One region of the Bradyrhizobium sp. LM2.9 genome, then DNA from elsewhere that is predicted to be linked to it. Evidence: predicted binding sites of a transcription regulator. Region 1 holds the regulator's gene; each other region holds the start of a gene.
The links. Region 1 encodes PhoB, which activates phosphate uptake and scavenging genes when phosphate is short. Its sites were predicted from a motif close to TGTCATNNANCTGTCAT; they were not measured.
Positions count from the first base shown of each region.

Region 2: the regulator PhoB is predicted to act here: its motif matches at 1,764-1,780, upstream of phnC (phosphonate ABC transporter ATP-binding protein).
Region 3: the regulator PhoB is predicted to act here: its motif matches at 2,073-2,089, upstream of ACVWW3_RS08965 (RNA degradosome polyphosphate kinase).
Region 4: the regulator PhoB is predicted to act here: its motif matches at 1,911-1,927, upstream of ACVWW3_RS17210 (UDP-2,3-diacylglucosamine diphosphatase).

Region 1 is NZ_JBSRYJ010000002.1:6,609,979-6,614,186, forward strand. Features, by position in the region: gene pstA (phosphate ABC transporter permease PstA) at 1-650, shown strand, start outside; gene pstB (phosphate ABC transporter ATP-binding protein PstB) at 647-1,468, shown strand; gene phoU (phosphate signaling complex protein PhoU) at 1,480-2,196, shown strand; gene phoB (phosphate regulon transcriptional regulator PhoB) at 2,212-2,922, shown strand; gene ACVWW3_RS33860 (GcrA family cell cycle regulator) at 3,052-3,564, opposite strand; partial or broken gene ACVWW3_RS33865 (acetylornithine transaminase) at 4,019-4,208, shown strand, end outside.
Region 2 is NZ_JBSRYJ010000002.1:5,513,701-5,517,908, forward strand. Features, by position in the region: partial or broken gene phnD (phosphonate ABC transporter substrate-binding protein) at 1-771, opposite strand, end outside; gene phnC (phosphonate ABC transporter ATP-binding protein) at 833-1,642, opposite strand; gene ACVWW3_RS28605 (chloramphenicol acetyltransferase) at 1,826-2,500, shown strand; gene ACVWW3_RS28610 (alpha-D-ribose 1-methylphosphonate 5-triphosphate diphosphatase) at 2,497-3,690, shown strand; gene ACVWW3_RS28615 (DUF1045 domain-containing protein) at 3,710-4,208, shown strand, end outside.
Region 3 is NZ_JBSRYJ010000002.1:1,603,258-1,607,465, reverse strand. Features, by position in the region: gene purM (phosphoribosylformylglycinamidine cyclo-ligase) at 1-533, opposite strand, end outside; gene ACVWW3_RS08975 (CDP-alcohol phosphatidyltransferase family protein) at 689-1,231, shown strand; gene ACVWW3_RS08970 (chromosomal replication initiator DnaA) at 1,357-2,034, shown strand; gene ACVWW3_RS08965 (RNA degradosome polyphosphate kinase) at 2,163-4,208, shown strand, end outside.
Region 4 is NZ_JBSRYJ010000002.1:3,206,544-3,210,751, reverse strand. Features, by position in the region: gene ACVWW3_RS17225 (c-type cytochrome) at 1-573, shown strand, start outside; gene ACVWW3_RS17220 (Lrp/AsnC ligand binding domain-containing protein) at 570-815, opposite strand; gene thiD (bifunctional hydroxymethylpyrimidine kinase/phosphomethylpyrimidine kinase) at 946-1,746, shown strand; gene ACVWW3_RS17210 (UDP-2,3-diacylglucosamine diphosphatase) at 1,951-2,763, shown strand; gene ACVWW3_RS17205 (glycosyltransferase family 4 protein) at 2,777-3,820, shown strand; gene ACVWW3_RS17200 (threonine/serine dehydratase) at 3,884-4,208, shown strand, end outside.

The DNA.
Region 1 (4,208 bases):
ACGCCATCGTCGGCTCGCTGATCATGACCGTGATCGGCGTCGGCATCGGCGCGCCGCTCGGCATGTTCGCCGGCACCTATCTCGCCGAATACGGCCGCAACGACCGGCTGACCTCGGTGATCCGCTTCATCAACGACATCCTGCTGTCGGCGCCCTCGATCATCATCGGCCTGTTCATCTACGGCGCGGTGGTGGTGCCGATGCGCGGCTTCTCGGCGATCGCCGGCAGTCTCGCGCTCGCGGTCATCGTCATCCCGGTGGTGCTGCGCACGACTGAGGACATGCTGCTGCTGGTGCCGAACGCACTGCGCGAGGCGGCCTCGGCGCTTGGCCTGCCGCGCTCGCTGGTGATCAAGCGCATCGCTTATCGTGCTGCCCGATCGGGTCTCATCACCGGCGTGCTGCTTGCGACTGCCCGCGTCGCCGGCGAGACCGCGCCGCTGCTCTTCACCGCGCTGTCGAACCAGTTCTTCAGCCTCGGCCTGAACAAGACGATGGCGAACCTGCCGGTCACTATCAACAACTTCGTGCAGAGCCCCTACGCCTATTGGAAGCAGCTGGCCTGGAGCGGCGCGCTGCTCATCACCCTGACCGTTCTTGCCCTGAATATTGGCGCGCGCATCCTTGGCGCCGAGAGGACCGCAAAATGAGTGATCTTTCCGTATCGATGAGCGCGGCCGGCGGGCTGCCCCACGCGCCGGTGCTGCCCGAGGCCCCCCCCAAGGTGACCGTTCGCAACCTGAACTTCTATTACGGCGAGCACCACGCGCTGAAGAACATCAACCTGACGCTCGGCGCCAATCGCGTCACGGCGTTCATCGGCCCGTCGGGCTGCGGCAAGTCGACCCTGCTGCGCATCTTCAACCGGATGTACGACCTCTATCCGGGCCAGCGCGCCACCGGTCAGCTCATGCTCGACCAGACCAACATCCTCGACCCCAGGCTGGACCTCAATTTGCTGCGCGCCCGCGTCGGCATGGTGTTCCAGAAGCCGACGCCGTTCCCGATGACGATCTACGAAAACATCGCGTTCGGCATCCGTCTCTACGAGAAGATATCAAAGTCCGAGATGGACGGCCGGGTCGAGAAGGCGCTGCGCGGCGGCGCGCTGTGGAACGAGGTCAAGGACAAGCTCAACGCCTCCGGCCTGTCGCTCTCCGGCGGCCAGCAGCAACGCCTCTGCATCGCCCGCACCGTCGCGGTGCGGCCCGAGGTGATCCTGTTCGACGAACCCTGCTCGGCGCTCGACCCGATCTCGACCGCCAAGGTCGAGGAGCTGATCCAGGAGCTCTCCGAGGACTACACGATCGCGATCGTCACCCACAACATGCAGCAGGCGGCGCGCGTCTCCGACAAGACCGCCTTCATGTATCTCGGCGAGCTGATCGAGTTCGACGACACCAACAAGATCTTTACGTCGCCGACCGACCGGCGCACGCAGGATTACATCACCGGCCGGTTCGGCTGAGGAGACGCGACATGGGTTCTGAACATACCGCAAAGGCCTTCGACACCGACCTCCAGGAACTCACCCGGCTGGTTGCCGAGATGGGCGGCATCGCCGAGCGCATGATCGTCGATTCCGTCGACGCGCTGATCCGCCGTGACGTTCCGCTCGGCCAGCGCGTCGTCACCATCGACATCGAGCTCGACGCGCTGCAGAAGCGCATTGAGGAGCGCGCCGTGCTCACCATCGCCCGCCGTCAGCCGATGGCGGTCGATCTGCGCGAGATCGTCGGTGCCATGCGCGTCGCGACCGATCTCGAGCGCATCGGCGACCTCGCCAAGAACATGGGCAAGCGCGTCGCGGCGCTGGAGACGGATTTCCATCCGCTCAAGCTGTTCCGCGGCCTGGAGCACATGACCGACCTCGTGCAGCAGCAGGTCAAGTCGGTGCTGGACGCCTATGCCGCGCATGATTTGCCGGCGGCGATGGCGGTGTGGAAGGGCGACGAGGAAGTCGACGCCATCTGCACTTCGCTGTTCCGCGAGCTCCTCACCTACATGATGGAGGATCCGCGCAACATCTCGTTCTGCATCCATTTGATGTTCTGCGCCAAGAACATCGAGCGGATCGGCGACCACGCCACCAACATCGCCGAGACCGTGTTCTACATGATCGAGGGCCAGGCAATCACCGACAAGCGGCCGAAGGGCGATATGACGACCTTCGCCAGCTCGATACCAAACACCTAGGGAGCAACGACCGAGATGGGCGCACGCATTATGGTGGTTGAGGACGAGGAAGCCCTGACCGAGCTTCTCCGCTACAACCTCGAAGGCGACGGCTATGACGTCGAGACGGTCATGCGCGGCGACGACGCCGACACCCGTCTCAAGGAGCACATCCCCGATTTGATCGTGCTCGACTGGATGCTGCCGGGCCTGTCAGGCATCGAATTGTGCCGGCGGCTTCGCACCCGTCCCGAGACCAAGCAGCTCCCGATCATCATGCTTACCGCGCGCGGCGAGGAAAGCGAGCGGGTGCGGGGTCTTGCGACCGGCGCCGACGATTACATCGTCAAGCCGTTCTCGGTGCCGGAGCTCCTGGCGCGCGTGAAGGGCCTGCTGCGGCGCGCAAGCCCCGAGCGGCTCGCCGCCGTGCTCGCCTTTGGCGACATCGAGCTCGACCGCGACAAGCGCCGCGTGGCGCGCTCGGGCCGGCCGATCGATCTCGGCCCGACCGAATATCGCCTGCTGGAGTTCTTCCTGGAGCATCCGGGGCGGGTGTTCTCGCGCGAGCAACTGCTCGACAGCGTCTGGGGCCGCGACATCTACATCGACGAGCGTACCGTCGACGTGCATATCGGCCGCCTGCGCAAGCTGCTCAATCTCGGCCGCGAGCAGGACCCGATCCGCACCGTCCGCGGCGCCGGCTACGCGCTGGATGATCGTTTTGCCAAGGCGGAGCAGCAGGCGTAACTCGCTTCAAGCTCCGCCGTCGTTCCGGATCGACACGCGCTTTTGGCACGCTTGTCCGGGACGACATCAAGTGGGCCGAGGCGTCATCGTGTGACGGCGCCGCCCTTGCAGTCAGCTAAATCCGCTAGCTCAGCGCGGGCTCGGCTTCACCGGTGCGCGGCGCCGATCCGACGCCGGCTGATACGCGACGCGCGAGTGTTGTGCGCAATAGGGCAGGCCGGACAGCGCCTTGCCGCCGCAGAAGAAGAAGTCCGGGGTCGAGGGATCGCCGACCGGCCAGTGGCAGGTCGCCTCGTTCAGCTCGAGCAGCGTCAGCCGCTGGCTCATCGGCACCACGTTGTCGTAGGTGACCGGTTCGGCCTCCACTTCGACCTCGAAGGCCTGTGCCAGCGCGGTGTTGCCGCGCGAGATCGGGCGGGTCACCCGCATCATATGCTGCGCGGGGCGCGCCTTGCGCGGCCGGGGCGCTGCCGATGAAGGGCTCTTGGCGCGACCCGACAGGCCGAGCCTGTGCACTTTGCCGATCACGGCATTGCGGGTCACATTACCGAGCTCAGCCGCGATCTGGCTGGCCGAAAGTCCGGCCTCCCAGAGCTTTTTAAGCTGCTCGACGCGATCATCGGACCAGGTCAAAACTGTCATTGCACCCTTTCCCTCGCTGCCGGCCTGCCATCCTGGCGCCTCGCAGCGAATGCCTAAGCCTTTAAAAACCCGTGCCGCCAGAATCCCTTAAGGCTCGCCGGGCGTGACTAGAACGCCCGAACGTTTACGCCGGTACATAAGGACTTAGAGATCAGAACCACTGCACGAGATGTCGTATCTGACAATCCAAACGCTACAATATGGCGTGACTCCCGCGCAAGAGTCCGCCGACTCGCTTCCACATGTTCCGTGGTGAAATCCGCGAAATCGGCACCGCAAGACTACGGATTCAGCGTTTCGCGAGGCTTTCCGGGCGGCATTGACACCCGTCTTCCCAAGCATAAGATAGTGACACGTGCCGCCCCGAAAAGGCGGCACGTTTCGTTTTCCGGGCCGGTCAATGGTGCGTTGCGCAATGCACGCGTCACACCGTCCGCAACATCCAAGTGACATCATGACCAACAGCGCAGCGCCGCATTTGCTCCCCGTTTTCGCCAGAACCGACCTCGGTTTCGAGCGCGGCGAAGGCTGCTGGCTGATTGCGACCAATGGCGAGCGCTATCTCGATTTCACCTCGGGTGTCGCGGTGAACGCGCTCGGCCATGCCCATCCCGCGCTGGTCAAAGCGTTGCAGGAGCAGGCCA
Region 2 (4,208 bases), 1.1 Mb from region 1:
GCGATGGCCGCCTTCGCCTCTTCCGGCAGGTCTGAATTGTAGGCGTAGGGGCCGTTGATGATCGGCGCCGACTTGTGGATGATACGGAAATCGTCCTTCTTCATCGGCGAACCGTCGGCATTCTTCAACATGCCCTTGGTCAGCATCTGCGCCAGCGTCGAATCGTCATCGCTGGTCCACTGGTTGGCCGCAACGTCGACGGTGCCCTGCGCGAGCGCCAGGATCGCATTCTCATGGCTGCCGGTGAAGACGACCTTGCCAAAATAGGTGTCGGCGTCCGCGATGCCCATCTTGTCGAGCTCGAAACGCGGCACGTTGTTGCCGGAGGTCGAGTTCGGATCGACCAGGCCAAGATTCTTGCCTTTGAGCTGATCGATGCTCTTGTAGGGGCTGCTCGCCTTGACGAAGAACACGGAGTAGTAGCCGGTCGAGCCGTCGGCGTTGATGTCGTTGGCGAAGGCGTCGGTCTTGACGCCGGTCAGGCGGGCGCGTGCGAACGAGGCCGAGCCATAGCTCGCGATATGGATGTTGCCGGCGCGCTGACCTTCGATGACGGCGGCGTAGTCGTTGGCGATGCGCAGCGTGACCTTCACGCCCAGTTCCTTGGAAAGATAATTCATGAACGGCGCCCAGCGCTCGGTAACGCCCGAGGCGTTTTCCGCCGGAATGACCGCGAAGGTCAGTTCAGGATATTTTGGCTTTCCAGTCGTCGGCGGAGGCTGAGGTCGTGAACGCGAGCGCGGCGGCGAGAACTAGTCTACGAGTGATCATGATAGCCTCTTCATCGGTTGGGGTCGGTTGACGCAAGAACTGAAAGCCAAACAGGCACGGCTCAGGCGGCGGCCGCCGTTCCAAGTGCCGGAACGCCCTGGAGCACCGGCGCGGGCATGCCGCCCATGATTTCGGCGGCTTCGAGATCGTAGAGCTCGCGCGCAACGTGATCGGTCAACTCAGCCGGCGCGCCGTCGAACACCACGCGACCCTGCGCCATGCCGATCAGGCGGTCGCAATAGCTGCGCGCCAGATCGAGCGAGTGAAGATTGCAGAGCACGGTGATGCCGAAATGCTTGTTGATGCGCAGCAGCGCATCCATCACGATCTTGGTATTGCGCGGGTCGAGCGAGGCAATCGGCTCGTCGGCGAGGATGATGTCGGGCTGCTGCACCAGCGCGCGGGCGATCGCCACGCGTTGCTGCTGGCCCCCGGAGAGCTGGTCGGCACGCTGGGCCGCGAGCGGGGCGATGTCGAACTGCTCGAGCGCGGACATCGCCAGCAACTTGTCCTGCTCGGGCCAGGTCTGCGTCAGGGAGCGCCAGGTCGGCATCGTCGCCAGTCGTCCCATCAGCACGTTGGTGAGCACGTCGAGCCGGCCGACCAGGTTGAACTGCTGGAAGATCATCGCGGAACGTGCCCGCCACTGCCGCAACGCCTTGCCGCGCAGCGCCGTGACGTCGATGCCGTCGAACAGGATGCGGCCCTGCGCCGGCGTCGCCAGGCGGTTGATGGTCCGCAGCAGGGTCGACTTGCCGGCGCCGGATCGTCCGATCACGCCGACGAAGCCGCCGGGGGAAACTTGAAACGAAGCGTCGTCCACCGCGGCTTTCACGCCGAAGCGACACGTCAGACCTTCAACCACCAGCATGCAGGGCTCCAGAGTAGCTTGGGCCCACCGCTAACGCCGGCGCTTGACACTTGTGTGACACGCGCGTTGCGGTGCGGCGATCCTACACACCTCATCGCCTGTTCATCCCCTGTCATCGCGTCGTCATGACATTGTCATCAAGCCGCTCGAAGAGAAACGCCCGCCCTCTCGTTCGGATGCAACATGGCTGCCAAAGCTCTTTCGGTCCAGCCGACCATCGATCCCTCGGCCAGGCTGCACGACACCAGGCTTGGCGCCTACACCGAGGTCGGCGCGCGCACGATTTTGCACGACGTGACGATGGGCGATTACTCCTATGTCGTGAACGACGCCCAGATCACCTACACCACCATCGGAAAATTCTGCTCGATCGCGGCCATGACACGGATCAATCCGGGCAATCACCCGATGCACCGCGCCACGCAGGCGCACTTCACTTATCGGTCGAGCGCCTACTTCGAAGGCGAGAGCGACGACACCGAGTTCTTCGACTGGCGGCGCCAGCATCACGTCCATATCGGTCACGACGTCTGGATCGGCCATGGCGCGATCGTGCTGCCGGGCCGCAACATCGGCACCGGCGCGGTGATCGCGGCCGGCGCCATCGTCACCAAGGACGTGCTGGCCTACACCGTCGTCGCCGGCAATCCGGCGCGCATGGTCCGCCGCCGGTTCTCGGAAGAGATCGCCGGGCGGCTCGCCAGGCTCGCCTGGTGGGACTGGGATCACGACAAATTGCGTGAAGCACTGCCCGATTTCCGCAAGCTCGGGATTGAAGATTTCCTCTCGACATATGAAGCACGGGCAAGTTCTCTCAACAGTCCTCTTGGCAGCAGCAAACAAAGCGCGGTCGCGTGACAGACATTTTCCTTGAGGGCGGCCGGACCCTGATCGGCTCCGAGCTCGTCGAGACTTCACTTCTCGTATCCGGAACGGACATTGCGCAGCTCGACGCTTCTCGCGGCCGGGCGCGGCTTGCGATCGACGCGCGCAACCTGCTGGTGCTGCCCGGCATCGTCGACCTGCATGGCGATGCCTTCGAGCGGCAGATGATGCCGCGTGCCGGTGTCGACTTCCCGATCGATGTGGCGCTCGCCGATAGCGACCGCCAGGCGATCAGCAACGGCATCACCACGGTGTTTCACGCCACGACCTGTTCGTGGGAGCCGGGCCTGCGCAGCGCCGAGAATGCACGCGGCCTGATGGAAGCGATCGAACGGCAGCGCCCGCAATTCGCGGCCGACACCCGCATCCACCTGCGCCACGAGACCTACAATCTCGATGCCGAGCAGGAGATGAGCCAATGGCTCGCCAAAGGTCGCGTCGACCTGTTCGCCTTCAACGACCACATGGACGGCACGGTCGGGGACATGGCCAAGCCTCGCAAGCGCAACCGCATGGTGGAGCGTACCGGCCTGTCGGGCGAGGAATTCGACCGGCTGGTGGGACACGTGCTTTCGCGCGCCAGCGAGGTCCCGGCTTCCGTGTCGCGGCTTGCCGCGACTGCCCGCGCCGCCGAGGTGCGGATGCTTTCGCATGACGATGCGACGCCGGCGATGCGCCAGGGCTTTCGCGCCATGGGCGTGGCGATCGCGGAGTTTCCGATCAACGAGGAGACGGCGCGGGAGGCAGCCAGCCACGGCGATGCCATCGTCTACGGCGCGCCGAACGTCGTGCGCGGCGGCAGCCACACGGGCTGGACCAAAGCGTCCGACATGATCGCCAAGGGGCTCTGCTCGGTGCTGGCCTCGGACTATTATTATCCAGCGCAGCTGCTCGCTGCGTTTCGCCTCGCCGCCGATGGCGTGCTGCCGCTGACCGAGGCCTGGAACCTGGTCTCCGCCGCACCCGCGCGCGCGACCGGCCTTGCCGATCGTGGCGTGCTCGCGGAAGGACGGCGCGCCGACATTCTGCTGGTCGACGACAGCGTTCCGCTGCGACCGCGACTCGTGGCCGTCATCGCGGGCGGCAAGCTCGTGCATCTCACCGATGCGACGCGGTTGCTCGCAGCAGTGGCAACGCCGCGCGAGGCTGTCGTTGCGGCCTAAACCGGGTTATGCTGAGGCGATGACAGGTCTTCCCCGCTACGCGATCTATTTTGCCGCAGGCAGCAACAGCGCTCTCTCCCGCTTCGGCGCCGAGCTGCTCGGCTACGATGCCCATACCGGCAACGAATTGCCGTTTCCTAGCGACACACTGCATGCCGCGCCCGATTGGCGCGACATCACCGCCGATCCCCGCAAATACGGCTTTCACGGCACGCTGAAGGCGCCGATGGCGCTCGCGCCCGGCACGACCGAAGCGGAGCTTTTGGCGGCCTGCGCAACCTTTGCCGGCGAGGCGCGGACGATTCCGGTGATCCGGCCGATCGTCGATTCCATCAGTGGTTTTATTGCGGTCATTCCGGCCGAGCCGGTCGATGCGCTCCAAGAGCTCGCCGCTGATTGCGTCCGCGCATTTGATTCATTCCGTCCGGCTATGACGGCGGAAGATCGCGGGCGGCGGAAGCCCGAGAAGCTCAGCGAGCGGCAGCGCGACTATCTCGATCGCTGGGGCTATCCCTACG
Region 3 (4,208 bases), 5.0 Mb from region 1:
GCGATGTCCTTGCGCGGCAACAGCGTGCCACGCTCCGCGGCGCCGACGGCAAAGCCGCCGAGATCGTAATCGCCGTCCTTGTAGAGGCCGGGCATCTCGGCCGTCTCGCCGCCGATCAGGGCGCAACCGGATTCGCGGCAGCCTTCGGCGACACCGGCGACGATCGAGGCGGTCGCCTCCGGATCGAGCTTGCCGCAGGCAAAATAATCCAGGAAGAACAGCGGCTCGGCGCCCTGCACCACAAGGTCGTTGACGCTCATGGCGACAAGGTCGATGCCGATCCCGCCATGCAGGCCGGTCTCGATCGCGATCTTGACCTTGGTGCCGACCCCGTCGGTCGCGGCCACCAGGATGGGGTCCTTGAAGCCGGCCGCCTTGAGGTCGAACAGGCCGCCGAATCCGCCGATTTCGGCGTCGGCGCCGGGCCGAGCGGTGGCGCGCACCATCGGCTTGATCAGGTCGACCAGGCGGTTGCCCGCGTCGATATCGACGCCTGAATCGGCGTAAGTGAGGCCGTTTTTGCGGTCGGTCATGCCCGATTTCCAGTGGGTTTGCGGCTGGTTACGTCGAATTCCGGGGACGCGCAATGGCTCGCATGGCGCGCCTTCGTATACTATGTAGAGATATCAACCGGTTCAGCCTCTAAGGGCCGGATTCGAGGTCAGACCGGGTGCCGGGAAGCGCTTTCGTGAGTATTCCGAATATCATTACCCTGGGCCGCATCATGCTGGTCCCGATCATCGTCTGGGCCATCGTGTCGAGCCAAATGGAGGTGGCGTTCGCCGTCTTCCTGATCGCGGGTATCAGCGACGCGGTCGACGGCTTCCTTGCCAAGCGCTTCAACATGACGAGCGAGCTCGGCGCCTTGCTCGACCCGCTCGCCGACAAGGCGCTGCTGGTCTCGATCTACATGGCCCTGGGCATCTGGGGTGCGATTCCGCGCTGGATCGTCATCCTGGTGGTCTCGCGCGACATCATGATCGTCGCCGCCGTGATCGTTTCGTGGCTGTTCGACCGCCCTGTCGAGATGAAGCCCTCGAGGGTATCCAAGCTCAACACTGTGGCCCAGGTGGCATTCGCGGCGCTGGTGCTGGCCGCCCTCGCCTTCGGCTTCAAGCCCGGTCCTTATGATATAATCCTGATGGGCCTCGTCACGGTCTTCACGCTCTCCTCGGTGTCGCTCTATCTCGTCGAGTGGTTGCGGCACATGAGTACGATCGAAGCCAAGTAGTACTTATCAAGTAGCACTATCGAGGCCAAATGAGTTGGGATGCGGCCCCGCAAAAGGCCAACTCCGCTCGATTAAGTCGCATCTCCTCAAACGAAGCCGGCACGCCGGCACGGAGCAAAGCAAGCGTGCCAGGCCGCGTTCATCCCCGACAATTGGCGTTTTCGCTTCCGCATGCGGAGAGCCTGAGCCGGGACAATTTCCTCGAAGGCCCCGCCAACGCCGCCGGTGTTGCCCTCATCGACGCCTGGCCGGAATGGCCGAACCGGATCATGTGGCTGGCCGGCCCGGAAGGGAGCGGCAAGAGCCATCTCGCCGCGATCTGGTCCGAGGCTTCGGGCGCCCGTTCGACCACCGCCAATGCGCTGACCGCCGAAGCCGTCCCGGGTGCGCTCGTCACCGGCGCGCTGGTGGTCGAGGATCCCAAGGTCAGGGAATTTGACGAGCGCGCCTTGTTCCATCTGATGAACCTGGCCCGCGAGGACGACGCCTACGTCCTCTTCACCGGGCGCCAGATGCCGGCATCGCTCAAGATCGAGCTGCCCGACCTGCGCTCGCGGCTGCGCGCCGTGCCTGTCATCGCGCTGCTGCCGCCTGACGACCAGCTCTTCCGCGGCCTGATCGTCAAATTCTGCGCCGACCGCCAGCTCGCCGTGGACGAGAGCGTGGTCAGCTACCTCGCTACCCGCCTGGAGCGGTCCTCGGCCGCCGCCCGGCAGGCCGTGGAGCTGCTGGACAGCGAGGCCCTGCGCCTCGGCCGTCCCGTCACCCGGGCCCTGGCCGCCGAGCTCTTGCGGGATGTCTGACCAAGGCGGCTTGACGCGGCCCGGCAGCGGAACATCAATGTCATCGAAACGTCATCGCTCTAACACATGCTCCCGACGGTTTTGCGCATAAGCCGCAAATTTGGGCGAACTGGATGGATCGATTTCTAATGGACTCTGCGCAAGCTGTTGAAATTAAAGAAAAAGATCCGGAAGCCGAGGGCCATCCGGCGATCGCATCCAGCCCCGAGCGGTTCATCAATCGCGAGCTCTCCTGGCTGCACTTCAACCGCCGCGTCCTGGAGGAATCGGTCAATGCCAGCCACCCCATGCTGGAGCGGGTGCGATTCCTGTCGATTTCAGCGAATAATCTCGACGAGTTCTTCATGGTCCGCGTCGCCGGCATCAAGGCCCAGGTGCGCGAGGGCATTGCCGAACGCAGCCCCGACGGCCTGACGCCGTCCGAGCAGCTCGCGCTTATCAACCGGACCGTCTCGCAACTGGCCTCCGACCAGCAGGCGATCTGGCGCGACCTGCGCGGCACGTTGGCCAACGAGGGCATCGTTCTGGTCGAGGGCAAGGAGGTCACCAAGGCGGAGCGAACCTGGGTCGAGGACTACTTCCTCAGCAATGTGTTTCCGCTGCTGACACCGCTCGCGATCGACCCGGCCCACCCCTTCCCGTTCATTCCGAGCCTCGGCTTCACCATCGCGCTCCAGCTCACGCGCGCCGCCGACGGCAAGCAGATGAACGCGCTGATCCGCATGCCCGGCAAGATCGACCGCTTCATCCGCCTACCGGCTGACGGCAAGGTCGTCCGGCTGATCTCGCTGGAGCAGGCCACCGCGCTGTTCATCAACCGCCTGTTCCCCGGCTACAATCTTCAAGGCCAGGGCGCTTTCCGCATCATCCGCGACTCCGAGCTCGAGATCGAGGAAGAGGCCGAGGATCTCGTCCGCCTATTCGAGACCGCGCTGAAGCGCCGCCGCCGCGGGTCGGTGATCCGGCTCGAGATCGACGCCAAGATGCCGGAGCAGCTGCGCAGCTTCGTGCAGCATGCGCTATCGGCCGCCGACGACGAGGTGTTGCTGGTCGACGGCGTACTGGCCATGAACGAGCTCTCGCAGCTCACCCGCCTCGACCGGCCCGATCTCGAATTCACCCCTTACGTCCCGCGCCATCCCGAGCGCGTGCGCGAGCACGGCGGCGACATCTTCGCGGCGATCCGGCAGAAGGACCTCGTCGTCCATCATCCCTACGAATCCTTCGACGTGGTGGTGCAGTTTCTCCAGCAGGCGACGCGCGACCCCGACGTCGTCGCCATCAAGCAGACGCTCTACCGCACCTCCAGCAACTCGCCGATCGTGCGCGCGCTTGTGGAAGCCGCCGAAGCCGGCAAATCCGTCACCGCGCTGATCGAGCTGAAGGCGCGCTTCGACGAAGAGGCCAACATCCGCTGGGCGCGCGATCTCGAACGCGCCGGCGTCCAGGTCGTCTATGGCTTCCTCGAACTGAAGACGCACGCGAAGCTGTCGATGGTGGTGCGCCGCGAGGGCGGCAGCCTGACAACCTACGTCCACACCGGCACCGGCAATTACCACCCGGTGACCGCGCGCATCTACACCGACCTCTCCTACTTCACCTCGGAGCCGACCATCGGCCGCGACGCTGCGCGCGTGTTCAACTTCATCACCGGCTATGCGGCGCCGAGCGATCTGGAAAAGATGGCGGTGTCGCCGCTGACCTTGCGCAAACGCATCATCGAGCACATCCAGGGCGAGACCGCGCACACGCGGCACGGCCGGCCCGGTGCGGTCTGGATGAAGATGAACGCGCTGGTCGACCCCGACATCATCGACGCACTCTACGAGGCCTCACAGGCGGGCGTGCAGGTCGAGCTCGTGGTGCGCGGCATCTGTTGCCTGCGGCCCGGCATCCCCGGCCTGTCGGAGAACATCCGCGTCAAGTCGATCATCGGACGCTTCCTGGAACACGGCCGAATCTACTGCTTCGGCATGGGCCAGGGCCTGCCGAGCGCGAAAGCGGCTGTGTATATCTCCTCGGCCGACATGATGCCGCGCAACCTCGACCGCCGCGTCGAGGTGCTGTGTCCGCTGCAAAATCCCACGGTGCATCAGCAGGTTCTCGAACAGATCATGGTCGCGAATCTCAAGGACAACGAGCAGAGCTGGCAGTTGTTGCCGGACGGGTCCTCA
Region 4 (4,208 bases), 3.4 Mb from region 1:
CCGGCCTTTCCCTACACGTCCTATCAGCATGCCAGGCGCGAGGACGTGCTCGATCTCTTCGCCTATCTGAAAACGCTGCCGGCCGTTGCAGGCAAGGTGCGCGACCACGATGTGCGCTTTCCCTTCGACATCCGGCGCAACGTCGGCATCTGGAAACTTTTGTTTATGGACGGCAAGCCTTTCGTCGCCGACAGCGCGAAGTCGCCGCAATGGAATCGTGGCGCCTATCTCGTCAACAGTTTTGGCCATTGCGCGGAATGCCACAGCCCGCGCAATGCGCTTGGCGGCATCATCGCCGGAGAACGCTTCGCCGGCGGGCCCAATCCGGAAGGCGAGGGCTGGGTGCCCAACATCACGCAGAAGGGCCTTGGGGAGTGGAGCGCGAAGGATATTGCTTATCTCCTGAAGACCGGCGAACTCCCCGACGGCGACAGCGTCGGCGGTGCGATGACGCGGGTGATCAAGAACACCTCGCAATTGCCGGACGAGGATCTCGCGGCGATGGCGGACTATCTCAAATCGCTGCCGCCGGTGGACGGTCCGCCGCGACCGAAGCGCAAAGAAGGAAGTTAGGTCGCGCCAAACGCCTTGAAGGTGATGATGGTCAGGGTGTCCTGGATGCCCGGCAGCACCTGCACCTTCTCGTTGACGAAGTGGCCGATATCGGTGTCGTTGTCGACGTAGAACTTCACCAGCAGGTCGTATTGACCGGCCGTGGAATAGATCTCGGAGGCGATCTCGGCTTCGGCAAGCGCATTGGCGACCACATAGGACTGGCCGAGCTTGCATTTGATCTGGACGAAAAAAGGAACCATTGCAGTCACTCCGAAGGCATATCTGACCGGCTAATAGGCCAAAACCGGCCGGATTTGGCAAGCGAACTTGCTGCCTCTGTATATGCGCGCTAGGAGGGGCCATGGTCCCCAGGAAGCGGAAAGTCGGCCCATGATCACCCCCGTGGCGCTCACCATCGCCGGCTCCGATTCGAGCGGCGGTGCCGGCATCCAGGCAGACCTGAAGACCTTTGCCGCGCTCGGTGTCTTCGGCGCTTCCGCCATCACGGCGCTGACGGCGCAGAACACGCGCGGCGTCACCGGCATTCACGCCGTGCCGGCCGAGTTCGTCACCGCGCAGATCGACGCGGTATTCTCCGATCTCGAGGTCGGCGCGGTCAAGATCGGCATGGTGGCGCAGGTCGCAAGCATCGATGCGATCGCGGCCGCACTGTCGCGCTGGAAACCCCAACATATCGTGCTCGATCCCGTGATGGTGGCGACATCGGGTGATCGGCTGCTCGCGTCCGAAGCCATCGACGCCCTGCGCAGCAAACTGATGCCGCTGGCCTCGGTGATCACGCCCAATCTGCCGGAAGCTGCGGCTCTGCTCGACGAGCCGGTCGCGACCAGCGAGGCCGAGATCGAGAGCCAGGGGCGCCGGCTGCTGGCGTTGGGCTGCCGTGCGGTCCTGATCAAGGGCGGGCACGGCGAGGGCGCCGAGAGCACCGACTATTTCGTCGATGCCAAGAATACGATCGCGCTCGCCGCGCCGCGCGTGGCCACAAGCAACACCCATGGTACCGGCTGTTCGCTGTCCTCGGCGGTCGCCGCCGGGCTGGCCAGGGGCGAGGATCTCGAGCGCGCCGTGCGCAACGCCAAGACCTGGATCAGCGCGGCGATCGCGGCCGCCGACCGCTTCAGCGTCGGCCACGGCCACGGGCCGATCCATCATTTCCACAGATTTTACTGAGACCGGCCGCGAGCGCGCGGCCGTTAACCCATCCAGCCAGCAGTTCCGGGTTCTTGCGGAGGTCGCCGCGGCGTGATGTCGCCTGATTGTCGCATGCGACTGATATTCGCGGGGAGGCGAGGCAAGGCGCGATTCGTATCCGAGGGTGCCTCAAAGGTTCAATTGGTCATCCCCCTGTCACGGGACATTGTTACAGGCTGTCGCATGGGAAGTTACGATGTGAGTGACGAGAGCCCTGAGCGGCGCTTTCGCACGTTGTTCATCTCCGACGTTCATCTCGGAGCCCGCGGTTCTCAAGCCGACCTTCTGCTCGACTTCCTGCGCTTCCATGATGCAGACACGATCTACCTCGTCGGCGACATCGTCGACGGCTGGGCGCTGAAATCGAGCTGGCATTGGCCGCAATCGCATAACGACCTGGTCCAGAAGCTTTTGCGCAAGGCGCGCAAGGGCGCCAAGGTCATCTACATCCCGGGCAATCACGACGAGTTCCTGCGCAACTATTACGGCACGCATTTCGGCGGCATCGACGTCATCGAGAACACCGTCCACACCGGCGTGGACGGCAAGCGCTATCTCGTCATCCACGGCGACATCTTCGACCTCGTGGTGCAGAACGCACGCTGGCTCGCCCATCTCGGCGACAAGGCCTACGATTTCGCGATCCAGATGAATCGCTTCGTCAACTTCTTCCGGCGCATGTTCAAAGTGCCCTATTGGTCGCTGTCGCAATGGGCCAAGCAGAAGGTCAAGAACGCCGTCAACTATATCGGCGCGTTCGAGCAGGCGCTCGCGACCGAGGCGCGGCGCCACGACGCCGCCGGCGTGATCTGCGGCCACATCCACTACGCCGTGATCCGCGACGAGGGCGGCATCCGCTACATGAATTGCGGCGACTGGGTCGAGAGCTGCACGGCGCTGGTCGAGCACGACGACGGCCGTTTCGAGATCATCACCTGGGCGGACCAGGCCGAGAAGCCGGCACAGATCCCGCAGATCGCAGCCAAAGCTGCATAACAAGGGCAGCCTGATGCGCATCCTGGTCGCGACCGACGCCTGGCACCCGCAAGTCAACGGTGTGGTTCGGACGCTGACCAAACTGGCTGACGCCGCCAAAAGCCTCGACGTCGAATTCGCATTCCTGACGCCGCAATCGTTCCGCACCTTTGCGATGCCGAGCTATCGTGACGTGCGGCTGGCCATGCCGCGCCCGGCGCGGATCGCGAAGCTGATCGAAGAGGCGCACCCGGACAGCATCCACATCGCGACGGAAGGTCCGATCGGCCTGATGGTCCGCCGCTATTGCCGCCAGCGCAAGCTGCCCTTCACGACCAGCTTCCACACCCGCTTTCCCGAATATGTCCGCGCCCGCGTGCCGGTGCCGGGCTCGCTGATCTGGCGGGCTCTGCGCCGATTCCACAGCCCCAGCCGCGCCGTGATGGCGGCGACGCCTGCGCTCGCCCGCGAGCTGACCGAGCGCGGCTTCGACAATGTGGTGCTGTGGCCCCGCGGCGTCGACACCCATTTGTTCCATCCTCGCGCGATCGATCTCTGTTTGCCGGCACCGGTGTTCCTCTCGGTCGGCCGGGTCGCGGTGGAGAAGAACCTCGAGGCATTCCTTGACCTCGATTTGCCCGGCACCAAGGTGATCGTCGGCGACGGTCCGGGGCGTATCGCGCTGGAGGAGGCCTATCCGGACGCGATCTTCCTCGGCGAAAAACACGGCGAGGAATTGGCGGACATTTACGCGGCCGCCGACGTCTTCGTGTTTCCGAGCAAGACCGACACTTTTGGCCTTGTCCTCTTGGAAGCGCTCGCAAGCGGCCTGCCGGTTGCGGCATTCCCGGTGAAGGGGCCCCGCGACGTGATCGGCGACGCGCCGGTTGGCGTGCTCGATCACGATCTGCGCAGCGCCTGCTTCGCCGCGCTCGACATCTCCCGGCAGGACTGTGTCGAATTCGCCGCCAACTACACCTGGGAAGCCTCGGCCTGGGATTTTATCGACAGCATTTTGGCGGTCGGCGCGGTGCTGCCGGGCCGGAACGGGGCGGAGCCGGCGCGCTTCGTCGCCTGAGCGGAAGAAATCCTCGCGTGGAGGTGTCTTGCCCGCGGCTCGATAGCCGCGATATGGTCGGCCATGACCGAACAGCTCCTCCCGATCGGCCCTGCCGATATCGATGCCGCAGCACGCGTGATCGCGCCCTTCGCGGTCCGCACCCCGCTGCTGTCCTTTCCCGTGCTCAACGAGCGCGTCGGCGCAAAGGTGTTCCTGAAGCCGGAGATGCTCCAGCGCACCGGCTCGTTCAAGTTCCGCGGTGCCTTCAACAAGGTCGCCTCGATCCCACAGGACAAGCGCGCCGGTGGCGTGGTCGCGTTCTCCTCCGGCAACCATGCCCAGGGTGTGGCGGCGGCGGCAAAAATCCTCGACATGCAGGCGACCATCGTGATGCCCGCGGATGCGC